Regions from separate parts of the Janthinobacterium sp. GW823-FHT03B06 genome, predicted to be linked through region 1. Evidence: predicted binding sites of a transcription regulator. Region 1 holds the regulator's gene; each other region holds the start of a gene.

Region 1 (6,411 bases):
AGAAGCGCGATGGCGCCGGCGACCTGTGGGTCGAAGGCGAAGCGGAGCGCGTGGAATACGACAACAAGACGGAAGTGGTGAAACTGTTTTCCAAGGCCAAGCTGACGCGCCTGGAGGGCACGAAAGTGACCGATGTGGCCAATGGCGCCTTCATCTCGTATGACAGCCGCAAGGAAGTATTCAAGATGGAAAATTCCGACAGCGGCACCAGCACCTCCGATGGCGGCAGCGTGCGCATGGTGATCCAGCCGAAGACCAAGGCGCCCGCGGCGGAGAGAGCGCCGGCCACACCTGTGCCAGGAACGAAATAATGGACAATACCCGTTGCGGCAGCACCCTGATCGTTCGCGGACTGCAGAAAACCTATGGCAAGCGGCAGGTCGTGCATGATGTCTCGCTGCAAGTCGAATGCGGCGAAGTGGTGGGGCTGCTGGGCCCGAACGGCGCCGGCAAGACCACCTCGTTCTACATGATCGTCGGCCTGGTGCCGTCGGATGGCGGCAGCATCGACATCAGCGGCGTGGACATTTCCAGCCTGCCGATCCACCGCCGCGCGCAGATGGGCCTGTCGTATCTGCCGCAGGAGGCGTCCGTGTTCCGCAAGCTGACGGTGGAAGACAATATCCGCGCCGTGCTGGAAATCCAGACCGTCGAAGGCCGTCCTTTGAAGAAGGCCGAGATCGAGGAACGCCTGGATAAACTGCTGGCCGACTTGCAGATTGAAAAGTTGCGCGAGAACCAGGCGCTGTCCCTGTCGGGCGGCGAGCGCCGCCGCGTGGAAATCGCCCGCGCCCTGGCCACCGATCCCCGTTTCGTGCTGCTCGACGAACCGTTCGCCGGCGTCGACCCGATCGCCGTGATCGAGATCCAGCGCATCGTGCGCTTCTTGAAGGAGCGCAATATCGGCGTGCTGATCACCGATCATAATGTGCGCGAGACGCTGGGTATTTGCGACCGTGCCTACATCATCAACCAGGGCTCGGTACTGGCGTCGGGACGCCCCGACGACATCATCGCGAACGAGTCGGTACGCCGGGTCTATCTGGGCGAACACTTCCGCATGTAAGCCAATGAAACAATCATTGCAGCTGCGCACTTCGCAGCACCTGGCACTGACGCCGCAGTTGCAGCAATCGATACGCCTGTTGCAATTGTCTACTCTGGAATTGCATCAGGAACTCGAGCAACTGCTGACGGACAATCCCTTGCTCGAGCGCCTCGACGATCCGCTCGACCGTTCGCTGCGCCTGCTGTCCGACGGGGCCTTGAGCTCCACGGCCGCGCCGGCCGAAGCGCCGCCCCAGCCGCCAGGCCAGGAGGCGCCCGCGGCGCCGGCCGAAGCGGAAACCTTTGACGGCGAGGCGGGCGAGGGCCCGGCCGCCGCGGATGGCGGCGACAGCGACTGGAGCGAAGCGAGCCGGGGCAAGGCGCCCGACGACGAAGATTCCCGCCCGCAACTGGAGGCCCATCACTGTACCCTGCGCGAACACCTGATGGAGCAGATGCGCGTGACGGTGCTCGAATTGCGCGACCGCGCGCTGGTCGAGCTGATCATCGACGCGCTCGACGACAATGGCTACCTGGAAGAGTCGCTCGACGACATCCTGGCGCGCCTGCCGGAAGAGCTGGAAATCGATGCCGACGAGATGCGCACGGCCTTGTCGCTGCTGCAAAGTTTTGATCCGCCCGGCGTGGGCGCGCGCAATGCGTCCGAATGCCTGGCGCTGCAAATCAAGCGCTTGCCGCACATCGCCATGGTGACGCGGCGCATGGCCCTCGTCATCGTGGAAAAGCACCTGGCCTGGTTTGCCCAGCGCGATTTCAACAAGCTGAAAAAAGCCCTCGATTGCGACGATGAAGACTTGCGTGAAGCGCAGACGGTAATTCGCCAGTGCAACCCGCATCCGGGCGCCGTGTTCGCTGCGGACGTGTCCGATTACGTGGTGCCCGACGTCGTCGTCAAGCGCGCGCGCAATGGCTGGCAAGTGACCCTGAACAACGACGTCATGCCGCGCCTGCGCGTCAACGCCATGTACGCCAACTTGCTCAAGCAGGGCAAGGGCGAGGGCGCCATGGGTGCACAGTTGCAGGAAGCCAAGTGGCTGATCAAGAATATGCGCCAGCGCTTCGACACGATTCTGCGCGTGGCGCAGGCGATAGTAGAAAGACAAAAGAACTTTTTTTCGCATGGGGCCGTTGCCATGCGCCCCCTTGTGCTCCGTGAAATAGCTGATACACTGGGTTTACACGAGAGTACTATCTCGCGGGTAACAACTCAAAAGTACATGCTGACCCCGCACGGCATGTTCGAGTTGAAATATTTCTTTGGTAGCCACGTCGCCACCGAAGCGGGGGGCGAAGCGTCATCGACGGCGATACGGGCATTGATCGTGCAACTGACAGGAGCAGAAGACCCTAAAAATCCTTTATCCGACAGTAAGATTGCGGACATGCTGGGGGAACAAGGCATGGTGATTGCGCGACGTACTGTTGCCAAATACCGGGAAGCGTTAAAAATTCCGCCAGTGAGCCTGCGTAAGTGTTTGTAAGTTTTTTTCGGTTCCTCTGCGGGCCGGATACGATGGACCGCACGAACCCGATCATCTTTAGGAGTGTGTATGAATCTCACCATCAGCGGACATCATCTCGAAGTGACACCAGCCATCCGTGAATACGTACAAACGAAGCTGGAGCGCGTGAAACGTCATTTCGATCAAGTTATCGATATCGCCGTGATTCTGACCGTGGATAACCTCAAAGAGAAAGAAAAACGTCAAAAGGCCGAAGTCAACCTGCGTCTGAGTGGCAAAACTGTCTATGTGGAAAGCCTGGCGCACGACCTGTATGCCGCGATCGATACCCTGATCGACAAGCTCGATAGGCAAGTGATGAAATACAAAACCAAAGTGCAAGGGCACGGTAAAGAGGCGATCAAGCATCTGCCAGACAGTTCGGAAGAAGAATTCGCCCCCGCCTAAGCGGCCCGCGACTTTCAACCGGCTGTGATCAACTAAGGGCGCACATTGCGCCCTTTTTTGCGTCCAGCGAAACGCAATGTTCGCCGCGCAGGCGCTAGAATGTTTGCACTTTCACTTCTTTCCTGCCTGCCATGAGCGACCTCGTCCAGATTTCCATCCGCCACCGCACGGGCCACATCGTGCTCGACCGTCCGAAAGCCTTGAATTCCCTGTCGCTGGAGATGGTGCGCGCCCTGAGCGCGGCCTTGCTGGCCTGGCGCGACGATCCGCAGGTGGACGCCGTGGTGATCCGCTCCAGCAGCGAAAAAGCCCTGTGCGCGGGTGGCGACATCCGTTTCTTTTACGACGCGGGCCTGGCCACGCCGCAGGGCGGCAGCGCCTTGCTGGAAGATTTCTTTACGGAAGAATATGCTTTAAATCATCTGATTCACTTCTACCCGAAACCGTATATCGCCGTCATGGATGGGGTGGTGATGGGCGGCGGCATGGGCGTGGCGCAAGCGGGGCCCGGCAACCGCCTGCGCATCGTCACGGGCCGCACGCGCATGGCTATGCCGGAAGTCAATATCGGCCTGTTCCCCGACGTGGGCGGCAGTTACTTTTTATCCCGTCTGGCGGGTCAGCTGGGCCTGTACCTGGGCTTGACGGGTTTGACGATCAACGCGGCCGACGCCCTGTACACGGGCCTGGCCGACGTGTATCTGCCCGAGGCGCAGATGGGGGCGCTGCTGGCCCTGTTCGAGTCCACGCCGGGCGAAGGCTTGCCGGTCGCCATCAAGGCGCTGGCGGCGCCTTTCCAGGCCGAGGCGGGCGCTTCCCCCCTGGCCACGGCGCGCGCGGCGCTGGACCGCCACTTCAGCGCGGGTTCGGTGGCCGCCATCATGGCCTCGCTGGCGCAGGATGACGGCGCGTTCGCGGCGAAGGCGCTGGCGGCCATGCGCCTGCGCTCGCCCTTGATGATGTCGGTGACCCTGGAGTTGCTGCAGCGGGGCGCCCACCTGGGCGTGGCCGATTGCCTGCGCATGGAGCGCACGGTGGTGCGCCACAATTTCGAACATGGCGAAGTGCTCGAGGGCGTGCGCGCGCTGGTGGTCGACAAGGACAATGCGCCGCGCTGGCAGCCTGCCAGCCTGGACGGGGTCGACGCGGCCATGGTGGCGCGTTTCTTCGCCCCCGTCTGGCCGGCGCAAGCCCATCCGCTGCGCCACCTCGACTGATTAAGAACGCTCGCGGTGGCGCAGCACGACTCTTTCTTTGGGGCCGAAATACTGCGCCAGCCGTTCCGCCATGTACACGGAGCGGTGCTGGCCGCCCGTGCAGCCCAGCGCCACCGTCAGGTAGCTGCGGTTGTCGGACTTGAACGACGGCAGCCATTTCTCGATGAAGGCGCGAATGTCGGCCAGCAGCTCCAGCGCGCTCGGTTGCGCGTCGAGGAAGGCGATCACGGGCGCGTCGCGGCCGTCGAGCGGGCGCAGGGCCAGGTCGTAATAGGGATTGGGCAAGGCCCGCACGTCGAAGACGAAATCGGCATCGAGCGGCACGCCCAGCTTGAAGGCGAACGATTCGAAGAACAGGGTCAGCGGCGCGCGCTCTGAGGCGACGATATCCTTGATCCACGCGCGCAGTTTGTTGGCGCTCAGGTCCGAGGTATCGATCACATGGCCCAGCTGTTCGATGGCCGACAGGCGTTCGCGTTCTTCCGAGATGCACTCGATCAGGGTGCGGCGGCTGGCCGGATTCTGGTTCGGACGCAACTCGTGCGACAGCGGATGGCTGCGCCGCGTTTCCGAGAAGCGCGCCACCAGCGAATGCGTGGTGGCTGTCAGGAACATGACCTTGACGTCATGCCCCTGGTCGCGCAACAGCGCGACATTGTGCGGCAAGCTGACGAGCGATTCGGCGCTGCGCGCATCGACGGCGACGGCCAGTTGCGGCGTGCCTTCGTCGAGCAAGGTTTGCACCAGGCTCGGCAGCAAGGCCGGCGGCAGGTTGTCGACGCAATAGTAGCCGGTATCTTCCAGCACATTGAGCGCGACGGATTTACCGGAGCCGGATATTCCGGTGATAAGGACGATATGCATAGCCCGATCATACAATAAAGACCGGCACCGCGCTCCCGATGCAATTATCTTTACAAATTATTGCAATTTGGGCTGTGATATTTCTTTGCTGCACGCGCCAACAATGCTGTCGGATTACGCGGGGCCTTGCCCCACCTCGGCGGCCCCGCTAATCCGACCTACGTTGCTAATCGCCGCTCATGGCGAGGCGTTGCCGTTCCATGAACTCCTGCAAGGTATCGATGCCGCGCAGTTGCAGAATCGTGTTGCGCACGGCCGCTTCCAGCAGGACGGCGATGTTGCGGCCGGCGGCGACGGGGATGACGACCTTGCGCACGGGCAGACCGAGTACGTCTTCCGTGGGAAACAGGAAAGGCAGGCGCTCGACTTCCTCTTCCAGCGCGTTGCGGCGCACCAGATGGACGATCAGTTTCAGGCGCATCTTGCGGCGCACGGCCGTTTCGCCAAAGATGGCCTTGATGTCGAGCAAGCCCAGGCCCCGCACTTCCAGCAGGTTTTGCAGCAGGGGCGGGCAGCGGCCTTCGATCATGTTCGGCGCGATGCGCGAGAATTCGACGGCGTCGTCGGCCACCAGGCCGTGGCTGCGCGAAATCAGCTCCAGCCCCAGCTCGCTCTTGCCCAGGCCCGAATCGCCCGTGATCAGCACGCCCACGCCCAGCACGTCCATGAACACGCCATGCATGATGATGCGCTGCGCCAGTTTTTTCGACAGGTAGACGCGCAGAAAGTCGATCACTTGCGCGGCCGGCAGCGGGGTGGAGAACAGGGGGATGTTTTGCTCGTCGCAGATGGCGAGGATGTCGGGCGGCGTTTCCAGCCCTTGCGCGATGATCAGCGCGGGCGGACCGCCGGCGATCAGTTCGCCGATCACGTGGGTACGCGTGTTGACCTTCAGGCGCTGATAGTAGTTGATTTCCTGGTGACCGAAGACCTGGATGCGGCCCGGATGGATCAGGTTCAAGTGGCCTACCTGGTCGGCGGCCGACGAGACGTCGCCCGAGATCAGGCGCTCGCCGCCGGGGAAGCCGGCGAACCAGCCCAGTTGCAGACTTTCACGATTATCGTCGTACAGGCGTTGTATCGTCAGCGGCGTTTGCAACATGGCAGTCTTCTTCAGGAGTGGAGGAATACCTGAAGTTTAACCCGCCGCTTGCAGACTGGGTTGCCAATTGACGATGCGCGAATGCACGGATTTCGGTTCCGGATCCGTGGCCAATGCCGTACGGAAGGCGTCATCGGAAAACATTTCGGCGATTTCCGACAGGATTTCCAGATGTTGCTGGGTGACATGATCGGGAATCAGCAGGAAAAACAGCAGATTGACGGGCTTGCCATCGGGCGACTCGAACGGA
Region 2 (6,411 bases), on a different contig from region 1:
CGCCGCGCGGATCGCGGGAAAACGTGGCCCAGGTGGCACCCAGAGGATCTTGCGTGTTGCCCTGGTGCAGGCTGTTGGCGACGATGGTCAGCTTGCTGTCCGCATTCGGCTTGACCGTGATCTTGCCGAACGCCTGTTCGCGCGTGGCGGCGCTGTGGTCGCGGAAGCCGTCCGTGCGGAAGCGCGAACCGTCGAGCACGTAGCCGATGCCGCCTGCCTGGCCCTGCGCCGACAGGTCCACCTTGCTGGTGCCGAAGCTGCCGCCCGTCACGTTCAGTTCGACGGACGGGGGATTTTGCCCATCCTTGGAAAACAGCTGGATCACGCCGCCTGAATGGTTGCCGTAGATGGCAGAAAACGGCCCGCGCAGCACTTCGATGCGCTCGGCCGTATCGAGGTTGAAGGTGGCAGCCTGGCCTTGCCCGTCGGGCATGCTGGCGGGAATGCCATCGCTGATCAGCTTGACGCCGCGCACGCCGAAGGCCGAGCGGGCGCCGAAGCCGCGCGACGAGATTTGCAAGTCTTGTGCGTAGTTTTGGCGGTTTTGTACGACCAGACCCGGCACGGCGGCCAGCGCTTCCGAGGCATTGACGCGGATTTGGCCGTCCTGGATGCGGGTGCTGTCGACGACGTCGATGGACGCGGGCACTTCCTGGCTGGGGTGGGCGATGCGGCTGCCGCTGATGACCACCGTATCCATGAGTTGCCCGGCGGCCAAGTCAGCGGGCTCGGCGGCAAAGACGTGGGGGGCCAGGGTGGCGCTGCCGGCGACAAACAGGCTGGCGATGGTGTTCAGGCGGAAACGATGCTGCATGCGGATTCTCCAATGTGAATAAAAGCCTGCTTGAGCGCGTGAGCGGCGCAGGTCTGCATAGTTGTATCAAGCAATATGCCTGCCATGTCTCCATTGGTGGGCGGAAATTATACGCGTGTCAGTGGCACGGCGTTTGCATGCAGCAATTATCAGATGCGCCGCTACCGCGCGCTTTTCCTGTGTTTTGCCATTGAAAAGGTGATTATGCCCAACTTCTTCCCGCGCTTGCGCCAGGTGTGCTGGCTGCTGCCGGCGCTTGCCAGCACCGCCCTCCAGGCCGCTCCTTTTGCCTATGTCCCCAATGAAAAATCGGGCACCGTGAGCGTGATCGACACGGCGACCGACCAGGTCGTGCGCCAGATCGCCACAGGCAAGCGTCCGCGCGGCATCGCCGCCGACCCCACCGGGCGGCAATTGTTTGTCACCGATGCGGCCAGCAGCGCCTTGCTGCTGATCGATAACGAAGCTGGCGCACCAGTCCGCATGGTGGCGCTGGGCAAGTCGCCCGAAGGCGTGAGCGCCTCGCACGACGGTCGTTACGTGGCCGTGGCCGTCGAGGAAAACAATAGCGTGGCCTTGCTTGATGGCCAGACGGGCGTCGTGCTTGCCGATATCAAGGTGCAGGGACGCAACCCGGAACATGCCGTCTTCAGCCCCGATGGGCGCTGGCTGCTGGTCAGTGCGGAAGAGGCCGAGCAAGTCGATGTCATTGATGTGGCGCAACGCCGCCAGGTCGCGTCCATCGCCGTGGGCTTGCGTCCGCGCGGCATCGGTTTCAGTCCGGATTCGGGCCTTGCCTACGTGGCGTGCGAACTGGTCAATGCTGTCTACGTGATCGATATGACGGCGCGCAAGGCCATCGCCACCATTCCAGCAGGTAAGAATGCGAATGGCATCGTCGTCCATCCCGGTGGCAAGCAAGTGTATGTATCGAATGGCACGGACGGCACGGTGATGGTGATCGATACGGCCAGCAAGCAGGTGACGGCCACCATTCCCGTCGGCAAGCGCCCATGGAACATGGCCATCACGCCCGACGGGGCCAAGCTGTACGTGGCCAATGGCCGCTCGAACAGCGTCTCCGTCATCGATACGGCCAGCGCGCGCAAGGTGGCCGATATTGCCGTCGGCGAATTGCCATGGGGCGTGGTGATTCGGTAGCGTTACAGGAACAGGTGTTCCAGTCTGGTACACCTGTTCCATTGTGCAGCGGCGACGGGCCGCAGCAGCAGGGCTGGCCCGGATTGGAACAGGATGCCTTCACTTTGTTCAAAACGCAAACAGGCCCGCTCCCGCGGCTCAAGCCCGGGCATGCGCCGAAAAGCGCACCGGTATTGAGGCCGCGCCCTTGCAACAAGGGCAAAAGCGGCTAAGTTTGTAGTGGGATGGCGAGCTGGCACGGCATTTGCGGAAGACTGCGTGTACTCACCCCATCTGTACCAGGACGTTTGATTTTAATTAAGTAATTCCATTCTAATTAACCCGATAGAGGACGACATGAATCTCGCAGACATCAGCAAACTGGGCGTAGCCAATCCCTTCAAACAACGCTATGACAATTACATCGGCGGCAAATTCGTTGCACCAGTAAAAGGTGAATACTTTCCTAACATTACGCCGATCACGGGCTTGCCGTTTTGCGAAATCGCCCGTTCCACGACGGAAGACGTCGAGCTGGCGCTGGATGCCGCGCATGCCGCCAAGGAGGCCTGGGGCAAGACTTCGCCCGCCGAGCGCGCCAACATCCTGAACCGCATCGCCGACCGCATCGAACAGAACCTGAGCTTGATCGCGACGGCGGAAACGATCGATAACGGCAAGCCGATCCGCGAAACGATGAACGCGGACATTCCGCTGGCCATCGACCATTTCCGTTACTTCGCCGGTTGCATCCGCGCGCAGGAAGGTTCCGTCGCGCAAATCGATGCGGAAACCTATGCCTACCACTACCACGAGCCGCTGGGCGTCGTGGGCCAGATCATTCCGTGGAATTTCCCGATTCTGATGGCCGTGTGGAAACTGGCGCCAGCCCTGGCCGCCGGCAATTGCGTCGTCCTGAAACCGGCAGAGCAAACCCCCGCTTCCATCATGGTGTTGATCGAGCTGATCGGCGACCTGCTGCCACCGGGCGTGTTGAACATCATCAACGGTTTCGGCCTGGAAGCGGGCAAGCCGCTGGCCTCGAGCAAGCGCATCGCCAAGATTGCCTTCACGGGCGAAACGGGCACGGGCCGCCTGATCATGGGCTACGCGGCGCAAAACCTGATTCCCGTCACCCTGGAGCTGGGCGGCAAATCGCCGAACATCTTCTTTGAAGACGTGATGGATGCGGACGACGAGTATTTCGACAAGTGCCTGGAAGGCTTTGCCATGTTTGCGCTGAATCAAGGCGAGGTGTGCACCTGCCCATCGCGCGTGCTGATCCAGGAATCGATCTACGAGAAATTCATCGAACGGGCCCTGAAGCGCGTGGCCGCCATCAAGCAGGGCAATCCGCTCGACTCGTCCACCATGATCGGCGCCCAAGCGTCGCAGGAGCAGCTGGAAAAAATCCTGTCCTACCTCGACATCGGCCGCCAGGAAGGCGCCGAAGTGCTGGCTGGCGGCGAGCGCAACACGCAGGCGGGCGACCTGGAAGGCGGCTATTACGTGCGTCCGACCGTGTTCAAGGGGCACAACAAGATGCGCATCTTCCAGGAAGAAATTTTTGGACCGGTCGTGTCCGTGACCACCTTCAAGGATGAAGCTGAAGCGCTGGCGATTGCCAACGATACCTTGTACGGCCTGGGCGCCGGCTTGTGGACGCGTGACGGTTCGCGCGCCTTCCGCATGGGCCGCGCCATCCAGGCGGGCCGCGTGTGGACCAATTGCTATCACCTGTATCCAGCCCACGCCGCGTTCGGCGGCTACAAGCAATCGGGTATCGGCCGCGAAAACCACAAGATGATGCTCGACCACTACCAGCAAACGAAGAACTTGCTGGTGAGCTATAGCCCGAAAGCGCTGGGCTTCTTCTAAACCGGCAACAGGCGCCGCGCCCGTAGTCCAGGCGCGGCGCGCAGAAAGGGATGCCATGAGTGCAGCAATTGCCAGGGTGGTCGCCACCGATGCGGCGCTGGAAATGATGGACAAGTTGCGCCAGCGTCACGGCCCGCTGATGTTTTTCCAGTCGGGCGGCTGCTGCGATGGCAGTGCGCCCATGTGCTACGCGCTGGGCGAGTTCGATGTCAGCGATACCGACATCTATCTCGGCAATTTGAATGGCGCACCGTTCTACATGGGACTCGAGCAATTCGAGTACTGGGAGCATACCCAGTTGATTATCGATGTGGTCGATGGCAATGGCGGCATGTTTTCACTCGACAACGGCACGGGCAAGCGCTTTTTGACGCGCTCGCGCCTGTTCACCGATGAAGAGTGTGCGCTGTTGCATGCCCAGCCGCATGAGCACCGCAAGACTTGACACACATACTAATAAAACAGAGGGAGATGATTGTGCAGAAAAAAATCATGGGGATACTCATCGGTTTGGGTGTGGCATCGCTGGCCCAGGCGGCCGATGTGGGCAATGTCACCACCGCCATGCTCGACAGCACGGCGAAGAATCCGTCCAGCGTGCTGTCGTTCGGCATGGGCACGCAGGGCCAGCGCTATTCGCCGTTGACGCAGATCAATGACAAGACCGTGGCCAAGCTGGTGCCGGCCTGGTCGTTCTCGTTCGGCGGCGAAAAACAGCGGGGCCAGGAATCGCAGCCGTTGATTCACAACGGCAAGATGTTCGTCACGGCATCGTATTCGCGCATCTTTGCCGTCGACCTGAAAACGGGCGCCAAGCTGTGGAAATATGAGCATCGCTTGCCGGACGGCATCATGCCCTGCTGCGACGTGGTCAACCGCGGCGCCGCCCTGTACGGCAACCTGGTGATCTTCGGCACGCTCGACGCCTACCTGGTGGCGCTGGACCAGAATACGGGCAAGATCGTCTGGAAGGAAAAGGTCGACGACTATGCGGCCGGTTACTCGATGACGGCGGCGCCGCTGATCGCCGAAGGTTTGCTGCTGACGGGCGTGTCGGGCGGCGAATTCGGCATCGTCGGCCGGGTCGAGGCGCGCAACCCGATGACGGGTGACCTCGTGTGGAGCCGTCCGACGGTGGAGGGCCATATGGGCCACCGCTACGACAAGGACGGCAAGGCCATCGATAACGGCGTGTCCGGTACCGTGAACAAGACCTGGCCGGGCGACCTGTGGAAAACGGGCGGCGCCTCGACGTGGATGGGCGGCACCTACGATCCGCAGACCAAGCTCGCTTACTTTGGCACCGGCAACCCGGCGCCGTGGAACAGCCATCTGCGTCCCGGCGACAACCTGTACTCGTCGTCCACCGTGGCGCTGGACGTGAAAACGGGGCAGATCAAGTGGGCGTATCAGAATACGCCAAACGATGCCTGGGATTTCGACGGCGCCAACGAGTTCGTCACCTTCGACATGGATGGCAAGCGCTACGGTGGCAAGGCTGACCGCAACGGTTTCTTCTACGTCATCGATGCGGCCAACGGCAAGCTGCAGAATGCCTTTCCGTTCGTCAAGAAAATCACCTGGGCCAGCAGCATCGACCTGAAGACGGGCCGGCCAAACTATATCGCAGCCGGCCGCCCTGGCGACCCGACCAAGGGAGAAGAAGGCAAGAAGGGTTCGACCGTGTTTGCCGCGCCGGCTTTCCTCGGTGCAAAAAACCAGATGCCGATGGCGTACTCGCCGCAAACCAAGCTGTTCTACGTGCCCGCAAATGAATGGGGCATGGATATCTGGAACGAGCCGATCAGCTACAAGAAGGGCGGCGCCTTCCTCGGCGCCGGTTTTACCATCAAGCCCTTGTTTGACGACTACATTGGCGCCATGCGCGCCATCGATCCGAAGACGGGCAAGATCGTCTGGGAAATCAAGAACAACGCGCCGCTGTGGGGCGGCGTGATGAGCACGGCCGGTAATCTGGTGTTCTACGGCACGCCGGAAGGCTTCCTGAAAGCCGTCGACGCGAAGACGGGCAAGGAGCTGTGGAAATTCCAGACGGGTTCCGGCGTCGTGGCGCCGCCCGTCACCTGGCAGGACGGCGACACGCAATACGTGGCCGTCGTCTCCGGCTGGGGCGGCGCCGTGCCCCTGTGGGGCGGCGAGGTGGCGAAGAAGGTCAACTTCCTGGAACAGGGCGGTTCCGTGTGGGTCTTCAAGCTGGCGTCGAAGTAACGGGGTGAAGCGCCCGGGCCACACGGATGGGTGTCTCCCTGTCCGCCGGGTGCTTTCTTTTTGCTGACGGCCCAGGCCGTCAGTTTTTTGTTTACGCAGGCGTTCGATCAATGTGCCGGCGGTCAAAAAAGGAACACCGTGCGGGGCGATTGATCCGCTGCTGCACACGTCAAACACGTCATTTCTCTTTCTCCCTGTGAGCCGTGCTGGGCACGCTTATTGCCAAAGCTTGAGGTACATCAATCACTGATGTGCACACTAAAAACAGAGAAGAAAGAGGAGACGCAATGAACACATTGAGCAAGCTGGGGAGCGTGGGTGTCATGACAATCGCAGCAGTGGGGCAGGCG
Region 3 (6,411 bases), on a different contig from region 1:
AGGGCAGGGCCAGGTCGCCCGCCGCCACTTCGTCGGCGTGCGGCAGGTAAACGAAGGACGGCAGCAGCGGCAATTCTTCGACGGTGCCCGGTGCCGACAGTTGCGGCACTTTCAGCACGCCGTGGCTGGATTGCTCGCCGTCGCTCTCGACCAGGTTCACATATGACAGGGCGCTGTGGGTGGTGCCCAGGTCGATGCCGATGGCGTAGCGCGGGGTGTTGTTGGCTTGATCGCTCACAGTTCCACCTCGGCCGGTGCCAGGATGGCGGCATCGTGTTGCTCGCTCAGCTTCGGCAGGCGCACGCTGGAGGCGCGCCAGCCGCGGTGGCTCAGGGTGCCCGTAAACGGCGCCGAGCCGATCACGTTGCCCGTCAGGCGTACTTGCGCGGAATCAAAACCTTCCTGCAGCACGATGCGGCTGCCCTCGGCTTCCTGGCGCACGGCGTCGATGGTGAAGTATTCACGCATGACCTTGGCGCAGCCTTCATGCACGACGCGGGCGGCCGCGCCGATGTCGGCATCGGCATGGCTGCCCAGGTTTTCCTGGGTGAAGTCGATCAAGCGCGCTTCGCGTTGCAGCAGGGCCAGCAATTGCAGGGCCGCGTCCGGTGTCGCTTCTTTCAAAATGACGGGGGCGGCTGCCGGCGTCGGCACGGGCGCCGGAGCAGGGGCCACGGGTGCCACGGGGGCGGCCTCGGGCAGCGACAGCTTTTCCACGCGGGCCGCATAGGCGGCGTCCGACAGGGTGTTGAAGAAGGCGCCGAAGGCCAGCGGGACACGGCGCCAGAACGATGGGTGGGACGATGGTGTGCTCATAGGAACTCGTTTCTCTGATCTGTAGGGTGGCGTCGGCGGCGGGGGCCGCTTCGCAAGGTAGTGCCATGTGCGGGGCCAACAGGGCCGGCTGCGTTTGCCCGCATGATACCAGCTACCGGGCCGGCGCCAAAGTCACCGGCCCCCGCGCAGCGAGCCTGAGGCGTGGATTTTCTTTGTTCCTGCGCAAAGAAACGCTGAATGTTGCGCCGCTTCGACTAAAATCGCGCATTATCTTTTCGCATTGCCTTTATGCCATGTCTACCGACTTTTCCCCCGACTTTTCCGTATATCTAGCCAGCAGCCTGTATATCAATAGCGATCATCCGGCCGTGCGCGCCAAGGCGGCCGAACTGGCGGCAGGCGCCGTAGGCGACGCCGCCATCGCGGCCCGCTGCTTTGCCTTCGTGCGCGACGAAGTCGCCCACAGCTGGGACTACCAGCGCAATCCCGTCACCTGCCGCGCTTCCGACGTGTTGCAGCATGGCACGGGCTACTGTTATGCGAAGAGCCATCTGCTGGCCGCGCTGCTGCGCGCCAACGGCATTCCCGCCGGCCTGTGCTACCAGCGCCTGGCCGTGGGGGAAGCGGGCCCGCCGTTTTGCCTGCATGGCTTGAACGCCGTGTATCTGCAGGATGTTGGCTGGTACCGCATCGATGCGCGCGGCAACAAGCCTGGTGTCGCGGCCGCCTTCACGCCGCCGCAGGAACAGCTGGCCTTTCCCGTGCTGGCGCCGGAAGAGCGCGATTTGCCGGAAATCTGGCCGGCACCGCTGCCCCAGGTGATCGCCTCGCTGACCGGCCATGCGACCGTGCAGGATGTGGCGGCGCACTTGCCCGATATCGAATTGTTGCCGCTGAAAAAATAATTTCAAGAAAGAAATCATGAAAAAAGTGTCTCTTGGTCTGTTCGGCCTGTTGCTGCTGGCCGGTTGCGGCGGCAAGGGCGAGAGCGGCGGGCAATCGAGCGCCGCGCGTCTCGATGGCAAGGAAAAAGGCAGCGAGTTTCTTGCCTATGAACACAATGTCAGCGTCGATACGAGCGAGGCGCAAGTGCGGCCTCTGTATGAAAAAGTGGTCGCCGCCTGCAAGGCCGATACGGAAAACGGCTGTTTGCTGCTCGATTCCAGCCTCGACAGCGGCCGCTACGTGCATGCGCGCATCAGCATGCGCGCCAAGCCGGCCGGCATCAAAAAGCTCGTCGCGCTGGTCGCGGCCGAAGGCGACGTCACCAGCCAGGGCACCAAGGTGGAAGACCTGGGCCGTCCTGTGCTCGACAGCAAGAAGCGCCTGGAGATGCTGAAACAGTACCAGGCGCAGCTGCAAGACCTGGAAAAGCGCTCTGGCGCGAATGTCGATGCGCTGATCAAGGTGACGAAGGAGCTGGCCACCGTGCAAGTGGAGCTGGAGCAGGCGACGGCGGCCAATGCGCTATTAATGCAGCGCATCGACACGGACTTGCTGAACGTAATGATCAGCGCTGAAGGCAAGCAATCGTTCTGGCGGCCCGTCAAGCGTGCGCTGGGCAATTTCACGGACAACCTGTCGGAAGGCGTGGCCAACGCCATCACGGCCATGGCTTACATCCTGCCGTGGCTGATCGCTTTCGTGCTGCTGTTCCCGCTGGGCCGCAAGGGCTGGCGCCGCTTGAGAGGCTTGCCGCGCAAGGATTAAAGCCTCCGGCGCACCGTTTTACGGCAATTTGAAACCTGGCTGCACAGTCCTTGTGCAGCCAGGTTTTTTTTCGTGCGGCGAGCGCCGCGTGCACCATGGCGGACAGCTGTAGGCGCTGGCACGCATTCTGCTTTAACAACATGGCAGGCCCAGCTCGACCCCACGAACCCATCACAGGAGTCCCCATGTCACGACGCATCATCCTGAAAGCGGCCGCCGCCGGCGCATTCGCCCTGGCCACGTCCACTTATATGCAGGCAGCCCTGGCCGCCGATACGATCAAGGTCGGCATCTTGCACTCCCTGTCGGGCACCATGGCCATCTCCGAAACATCGCTCAAGGATGTGGCGCTGATGACGATTGCCGAGATCAATGCCAAGGGTGGCGTGCTGGGCAAGAAGCTGGAAGCCGTCGTCGTCGACCCCGCGTCGAACTGGCCTTTGTTCGCGGAAAAAGCGAGACAACTGGTAGCGCAAGACAAGGTGGCCGTGGTATTCGGCTGCTGGACGTCCGTGTCGCGCAAGTCGGTTTTGCCCGTCTTCAAGGAACTCAACAGCCTGCTGTTTTACCCGGTGCAATACGAGGGCGAGGAGCTGGAAAAGAATGTGTTTTATACGGGCGCCGCGCCCAACCAGCAGGCGATTCCCGCCGTCGAATACCTGATGAGCACAGATGGCGGCGGCGCCAAGCGCTTCGTGCTGCTGGGCACGGATTATGTATACCCGCGCACCACCAACAAGATCCTGCGCGCCTTCCTGAAAAGCAAGGGAGTCAAGGATAGCGATATCAGCGAGGTCTACACGCCGTTCGGCCACGCCGACTATCAAACCATCGTCGCCAATATCAAGAAGTTTTCCACCGGCGGCAAGACGGCCGTCATTTCCACCATCAATGGCGATTCCAACGTGCCTTTCTACAAGGAACTGGGCAATGCGGGCCTGAAAGCGACGGACGTGCCCGTCGTCGCGTTTTCCGTGGGCGAGGAAGAGCTGCGCGGCATCGATACCAAACCCTTGCTCGGTCACCTGGCGGCGTGGAATTACTTTGAATCCGTCAAGAACCCCGTGAATACCGCTTTCATCAAGCAGTGGAAGGCGTACGCCGTGGCGCAAAAGCTGCCGAACGCGGGTTCGGTGGTGACGAACGACCCGATGGAAGCGACCTATGTTGGCATCCACATGTGGGCGCAAGCCGTGGAAAAAGCGAAATCGACGGACACGGACAAGGTGATTGCCGCCATGGCGGGCCAGAGCGTCAAGGCGCCATCGGGCTTCACCCTGACCATGGATGCAACGAACCACCACTTGCACAAGCCCGTGATGATCGGCGAGATCAAGGCCGATGGGCAATTCAATGTCGTGTGGAAAACCAAGGAACCGATACGCGCCCAGCCGTGGAGCCCGTATATCAAGGGCAATGAGGGCAAGCAGAAGCTGTAAAAAGCTTGCGCCTCGATTCGTCGCCGCAACCCCAGGCAAAGAGCTGGGGTCAGACCCGGCGGGTCTGACCCCTGTCCTTGTCTTGGGGGAAGGATACCTATCAAGACATCGGCTTTACTACATGGAATCCATGCACATGCAGCTTCTCCCCAAACTGCTGGTCCTCGCCTGCCTGTTGCTATCCTCGCTGGCGCAGGCCGCCATCCCTCCCGACCTGCTCAAGCCGCTGGCCGGCGACGATCCCGACGCCAGGGTCGCCGCCGTGGCGCAGATCGCCGCCCTGGCCACGCCCGAGGCTGCCAAGGTGCTGCAAGCGCTGCAGGACGACGCCTTGTACGCCGCGCCCGACGGCAAGGTGTACATCGTTGACGGCGAGCAGGCGGTTGACCCGGCAATTGGCCGGAACGTGCCGATGCCCGACGGCATCGACGGCGTGATGGTCAACAACCGCTTGCGCGCGGCTGTGGCAGGCGCCTTGTCGGGTTTGCAGCTGCTGGCGCCGGAGCGCAGCGCCCGCCTGGCCGCCGCGCAAGCCTTGCAAAAGGCGGTCGACCCCGCGCAGCTCCCCCTGATCCGCACCGCGCTGGCGCGGGAAAGCGACGCTGAAATTCAACAACTATTGCAAGTGCTGATCGCCAGCGCCAACCTGCATGCACCCGACGCCGCCACGCGCAAGGCCGCCGTGCAGGCGCTGGCGGGCAGCAGCGATGCGCGCCTGCTGCCGGTGCTGCAAGCCATGCTGGAGCAGGGCGGCGAACCCGACGAAGCCGTGCAGCTGGCCGCCATCGACACCATGCGCCAGATCAAGGGACGAGTGTCGCGCATGGAATTGGCCGGCAATGTGTTTTACGGCATCTCGCTGGGCAGCGTGCTGCTGCTGGCCGCGCTGGGCCTGGCCATCACCTTCGGCCTGATGGGCATCATCAACATGGCGCATGGCGAATTGCTGATGATAGGCGCTTACACGACGTATTTATGCCAGCTGTTCTTCCGCGCCTACCTGCCGGGCTTGCAGGATGCCTACCTGCTGGCCGCCTTGCCGGCCGCGTTTTTTGTTGCCGGCCTGGTGGGCGTGGCACTGGAACGCACGGTGATCCGCTGGCTGTACGGGCGGCCGCTGGAAACCCTGCTGGCCACCTGGGGCATCAGCCTGATCCTCATGCAGCTGGTCCGCACGATCTTCGGCGCGCAAAACGTGGAAGTGGCCAACCCGGCCTGGATGTCGGGCGGCGTGACGGTACTGGGCGGCCTCGTGTTGCCGTACAACCGGCTGGCCATCATCGGCTTCGCCGTCGTCGTCGTCGTGGCCGTGTGGCTGATCCTCAACAAGACGCGCCTGGGCCTGTTCGTGCGGGCCGTTACGCAAAACCGCCGAATGGCCGATTGCGTGGGCGTGGCCACGGGCAAGGTCGACATGCTGACTTTCGGCCTCGGCTCCGGCATCGCCGGGCTCGGCGGCGTGGCCCTGTCGCAGCTGGGCAACGTGGGGCCGGACCTGGGCCAAAGCTACATCGTCGATTCCTTCATGGTGGTGGTGCTCGGTGGCGTGGGCCAGCTGGCCGGCACCGTGATCGCCGCGCTGGGCCTGGGCGAAGTGAACAAATTCCTCGAACCGGTGGCGGGCGCCGTGCTGGCGAAGATCGCCATTCTCGTGTTCATCATCATTTTCATCCAGCGCCGGCCGCAGGGCCTGTTTGCCATGAAGGGACGCAGCGTCGAATGACTACCTCCTACCCGATCAAACAGGGCCTGTTCACGCGGCCCGTCTGGCTGGCGATTGCCGCCTGCAGCGTGCTTGCGGCGCTGCTGCCGATCTTTAATCTGGCGTTTGCCGAAGGCCATGCCTTGCACGTCTCCGCCTACACGGTGGCGCTGGTGGGCAAGTTCATGTGCTATGCGCTGGCCGCGCTGGCGCTGGATCTCGTCTGGGGCTACACGGGTATCCTGTCCCTGGGCCACGGCGTGTTCTTTGCCCTGGGCGCGTATGCGCACGGCATGTATCTGATGCGCGCCATCGGCGACCAGGGGCAGTACCGCAGCAGCTTGCCCGACTTCATGGTCTTTCTCGACTGGAAAACCTATCCCTGGTACTGGGCCTTCACGGAACACTTCTGGTACTGCATGGCCCTCGTCGTGCTGGTGCCGGGCGTGCTGGCCTTCGTGTTTGGTTACTTTGCCTTTCGCTCGCGCATCAAGGGCGTGTATTTTTCCATCATCACGCAAGCGATGACGTATGCCTTCATGCTCTTGTTCTTCCGCAATGACACCGGCTTTGGCGGCAACAACGGTTTCACGGATTTCAAGACGATATTGGGCCATAACATCACGGCACCCGCCACCCGGGCCGTGCTGTTCCTGCTGACCCTGGCCTTCCTGCTGGCGGCCATGATCGGCGCGCGCGCCATCGTCCGCTCGAAACTGGGCAGGGTGCTGCAGGGCGTGCGCGACAGCGAAGCGCGACTGATGTTCCTCGGCTACAACCCGC

Evidence for each region. Region 1 encodes sigma-54, which starts transcription at its own class of promoters, with help from an activator protein. Its sites were predicted from a motif close to TGGCANGNAANCTGCTTT; they were not measured.
Region 2: a site for sigma-54 is predicted at 2,209-2,226, ahead of adh (aldehyde dehydrogenase). Genes of this name have one in related genera too.
Region 3: a site for sigma-54 is predicted at 2,604-2,621, ahead of urtA (urea ABC transporter substrate-binding protein). Genes of this name have one in related genera too.

Annotation. Positions count from the first base shown of each region.
Region 1 is NZ_JBXAJE010000003.1:192,515-198,925, reverse strand. Features, by position in the region: gene lptA (lipopolysaccharide transport periplasmic protein LptA) at 1-311, shown strand, start outside; gene lptB (LPS export ABC transporter ATP-binding protein) at 311-1,066, shown strand; gene AC1RBA_RS11890 (RNA polymerase factor sigma-54) at 1,071-2,549, shown strand; gene hpf (ribosome hibernation-promoting factor, HPF/YfiA family) at 2,619-2,978, shown strand; gene AC1RBA_RS11880 (enoyl-CoA hydratase/isomerase family protein) at 3,110-4,195, shown strand; gene rapZ (RNase adapter RapZ) at 4,196-5,059, opposite strand; gene hprK (HPr(Ser) kinase/phosphatase) at 5,226-6,161, opposite strand; gene AC1RBA_RS11865 (PTS sugar transporter subunit IIA) at 6,198-6,411, opposite strand, start outside.
Region 2 is NZ_JBXAJE010000016.1:9,089-15,499, forward strand. Features, by position in the region: gene AC1RBA_RS27705 (TonB-dependent receptor family protein) at 1-814, opposite strand, end outside; gene AC1RBA_RS27710 (beta-propeller fold lactonase family protein) at 1,019-1,975, shown strand; gene adh (aldehyde dehydrogenase) at 2,312-3,832, shown strand; gene AC1RBA_RS27720 (DUF779 domain-containing protein) at 3,888-4,277, shown strand; gene AC1RBA_RS27725 (PQQ-dependent methanol/ethanol family dehydrogenase) at 4,325-6,061, shown strand; gene AC1RBA_RS27730 (porin) at 6,349-6,411, shown strand, end outside.
Region 3 is NZ_JBXAJE010000002.1:78,103-84,513, reverse strand. Features, by position in the region: gene AC1RBA_RS06255 (Hsp70 family protein) at 1-238, opposite strand, end outside; gene AC1RBA_RS06250 (DUF2760 domain-containing protein) at 235-816, opposite strand; gene AC1RBA_RS06245 (transglutaminase-like domain-containing protein) at 1,071-1,682, shown strand; gene AC1RBA_RS06240 (DUF4349 domain-containing protein) at 1,699-2,487, shown strand; gene urtA (urea ABC transporter substrate-binding protein) at 2,673-3,926, shown strand; gene urtB (urea ABC transporter permease subunit UrtB) at 4,063-5,649, shown strand; gene urtC (urea ABC transporter permease subunit UrtC) at 5,646-6,411, shown strand, end outside.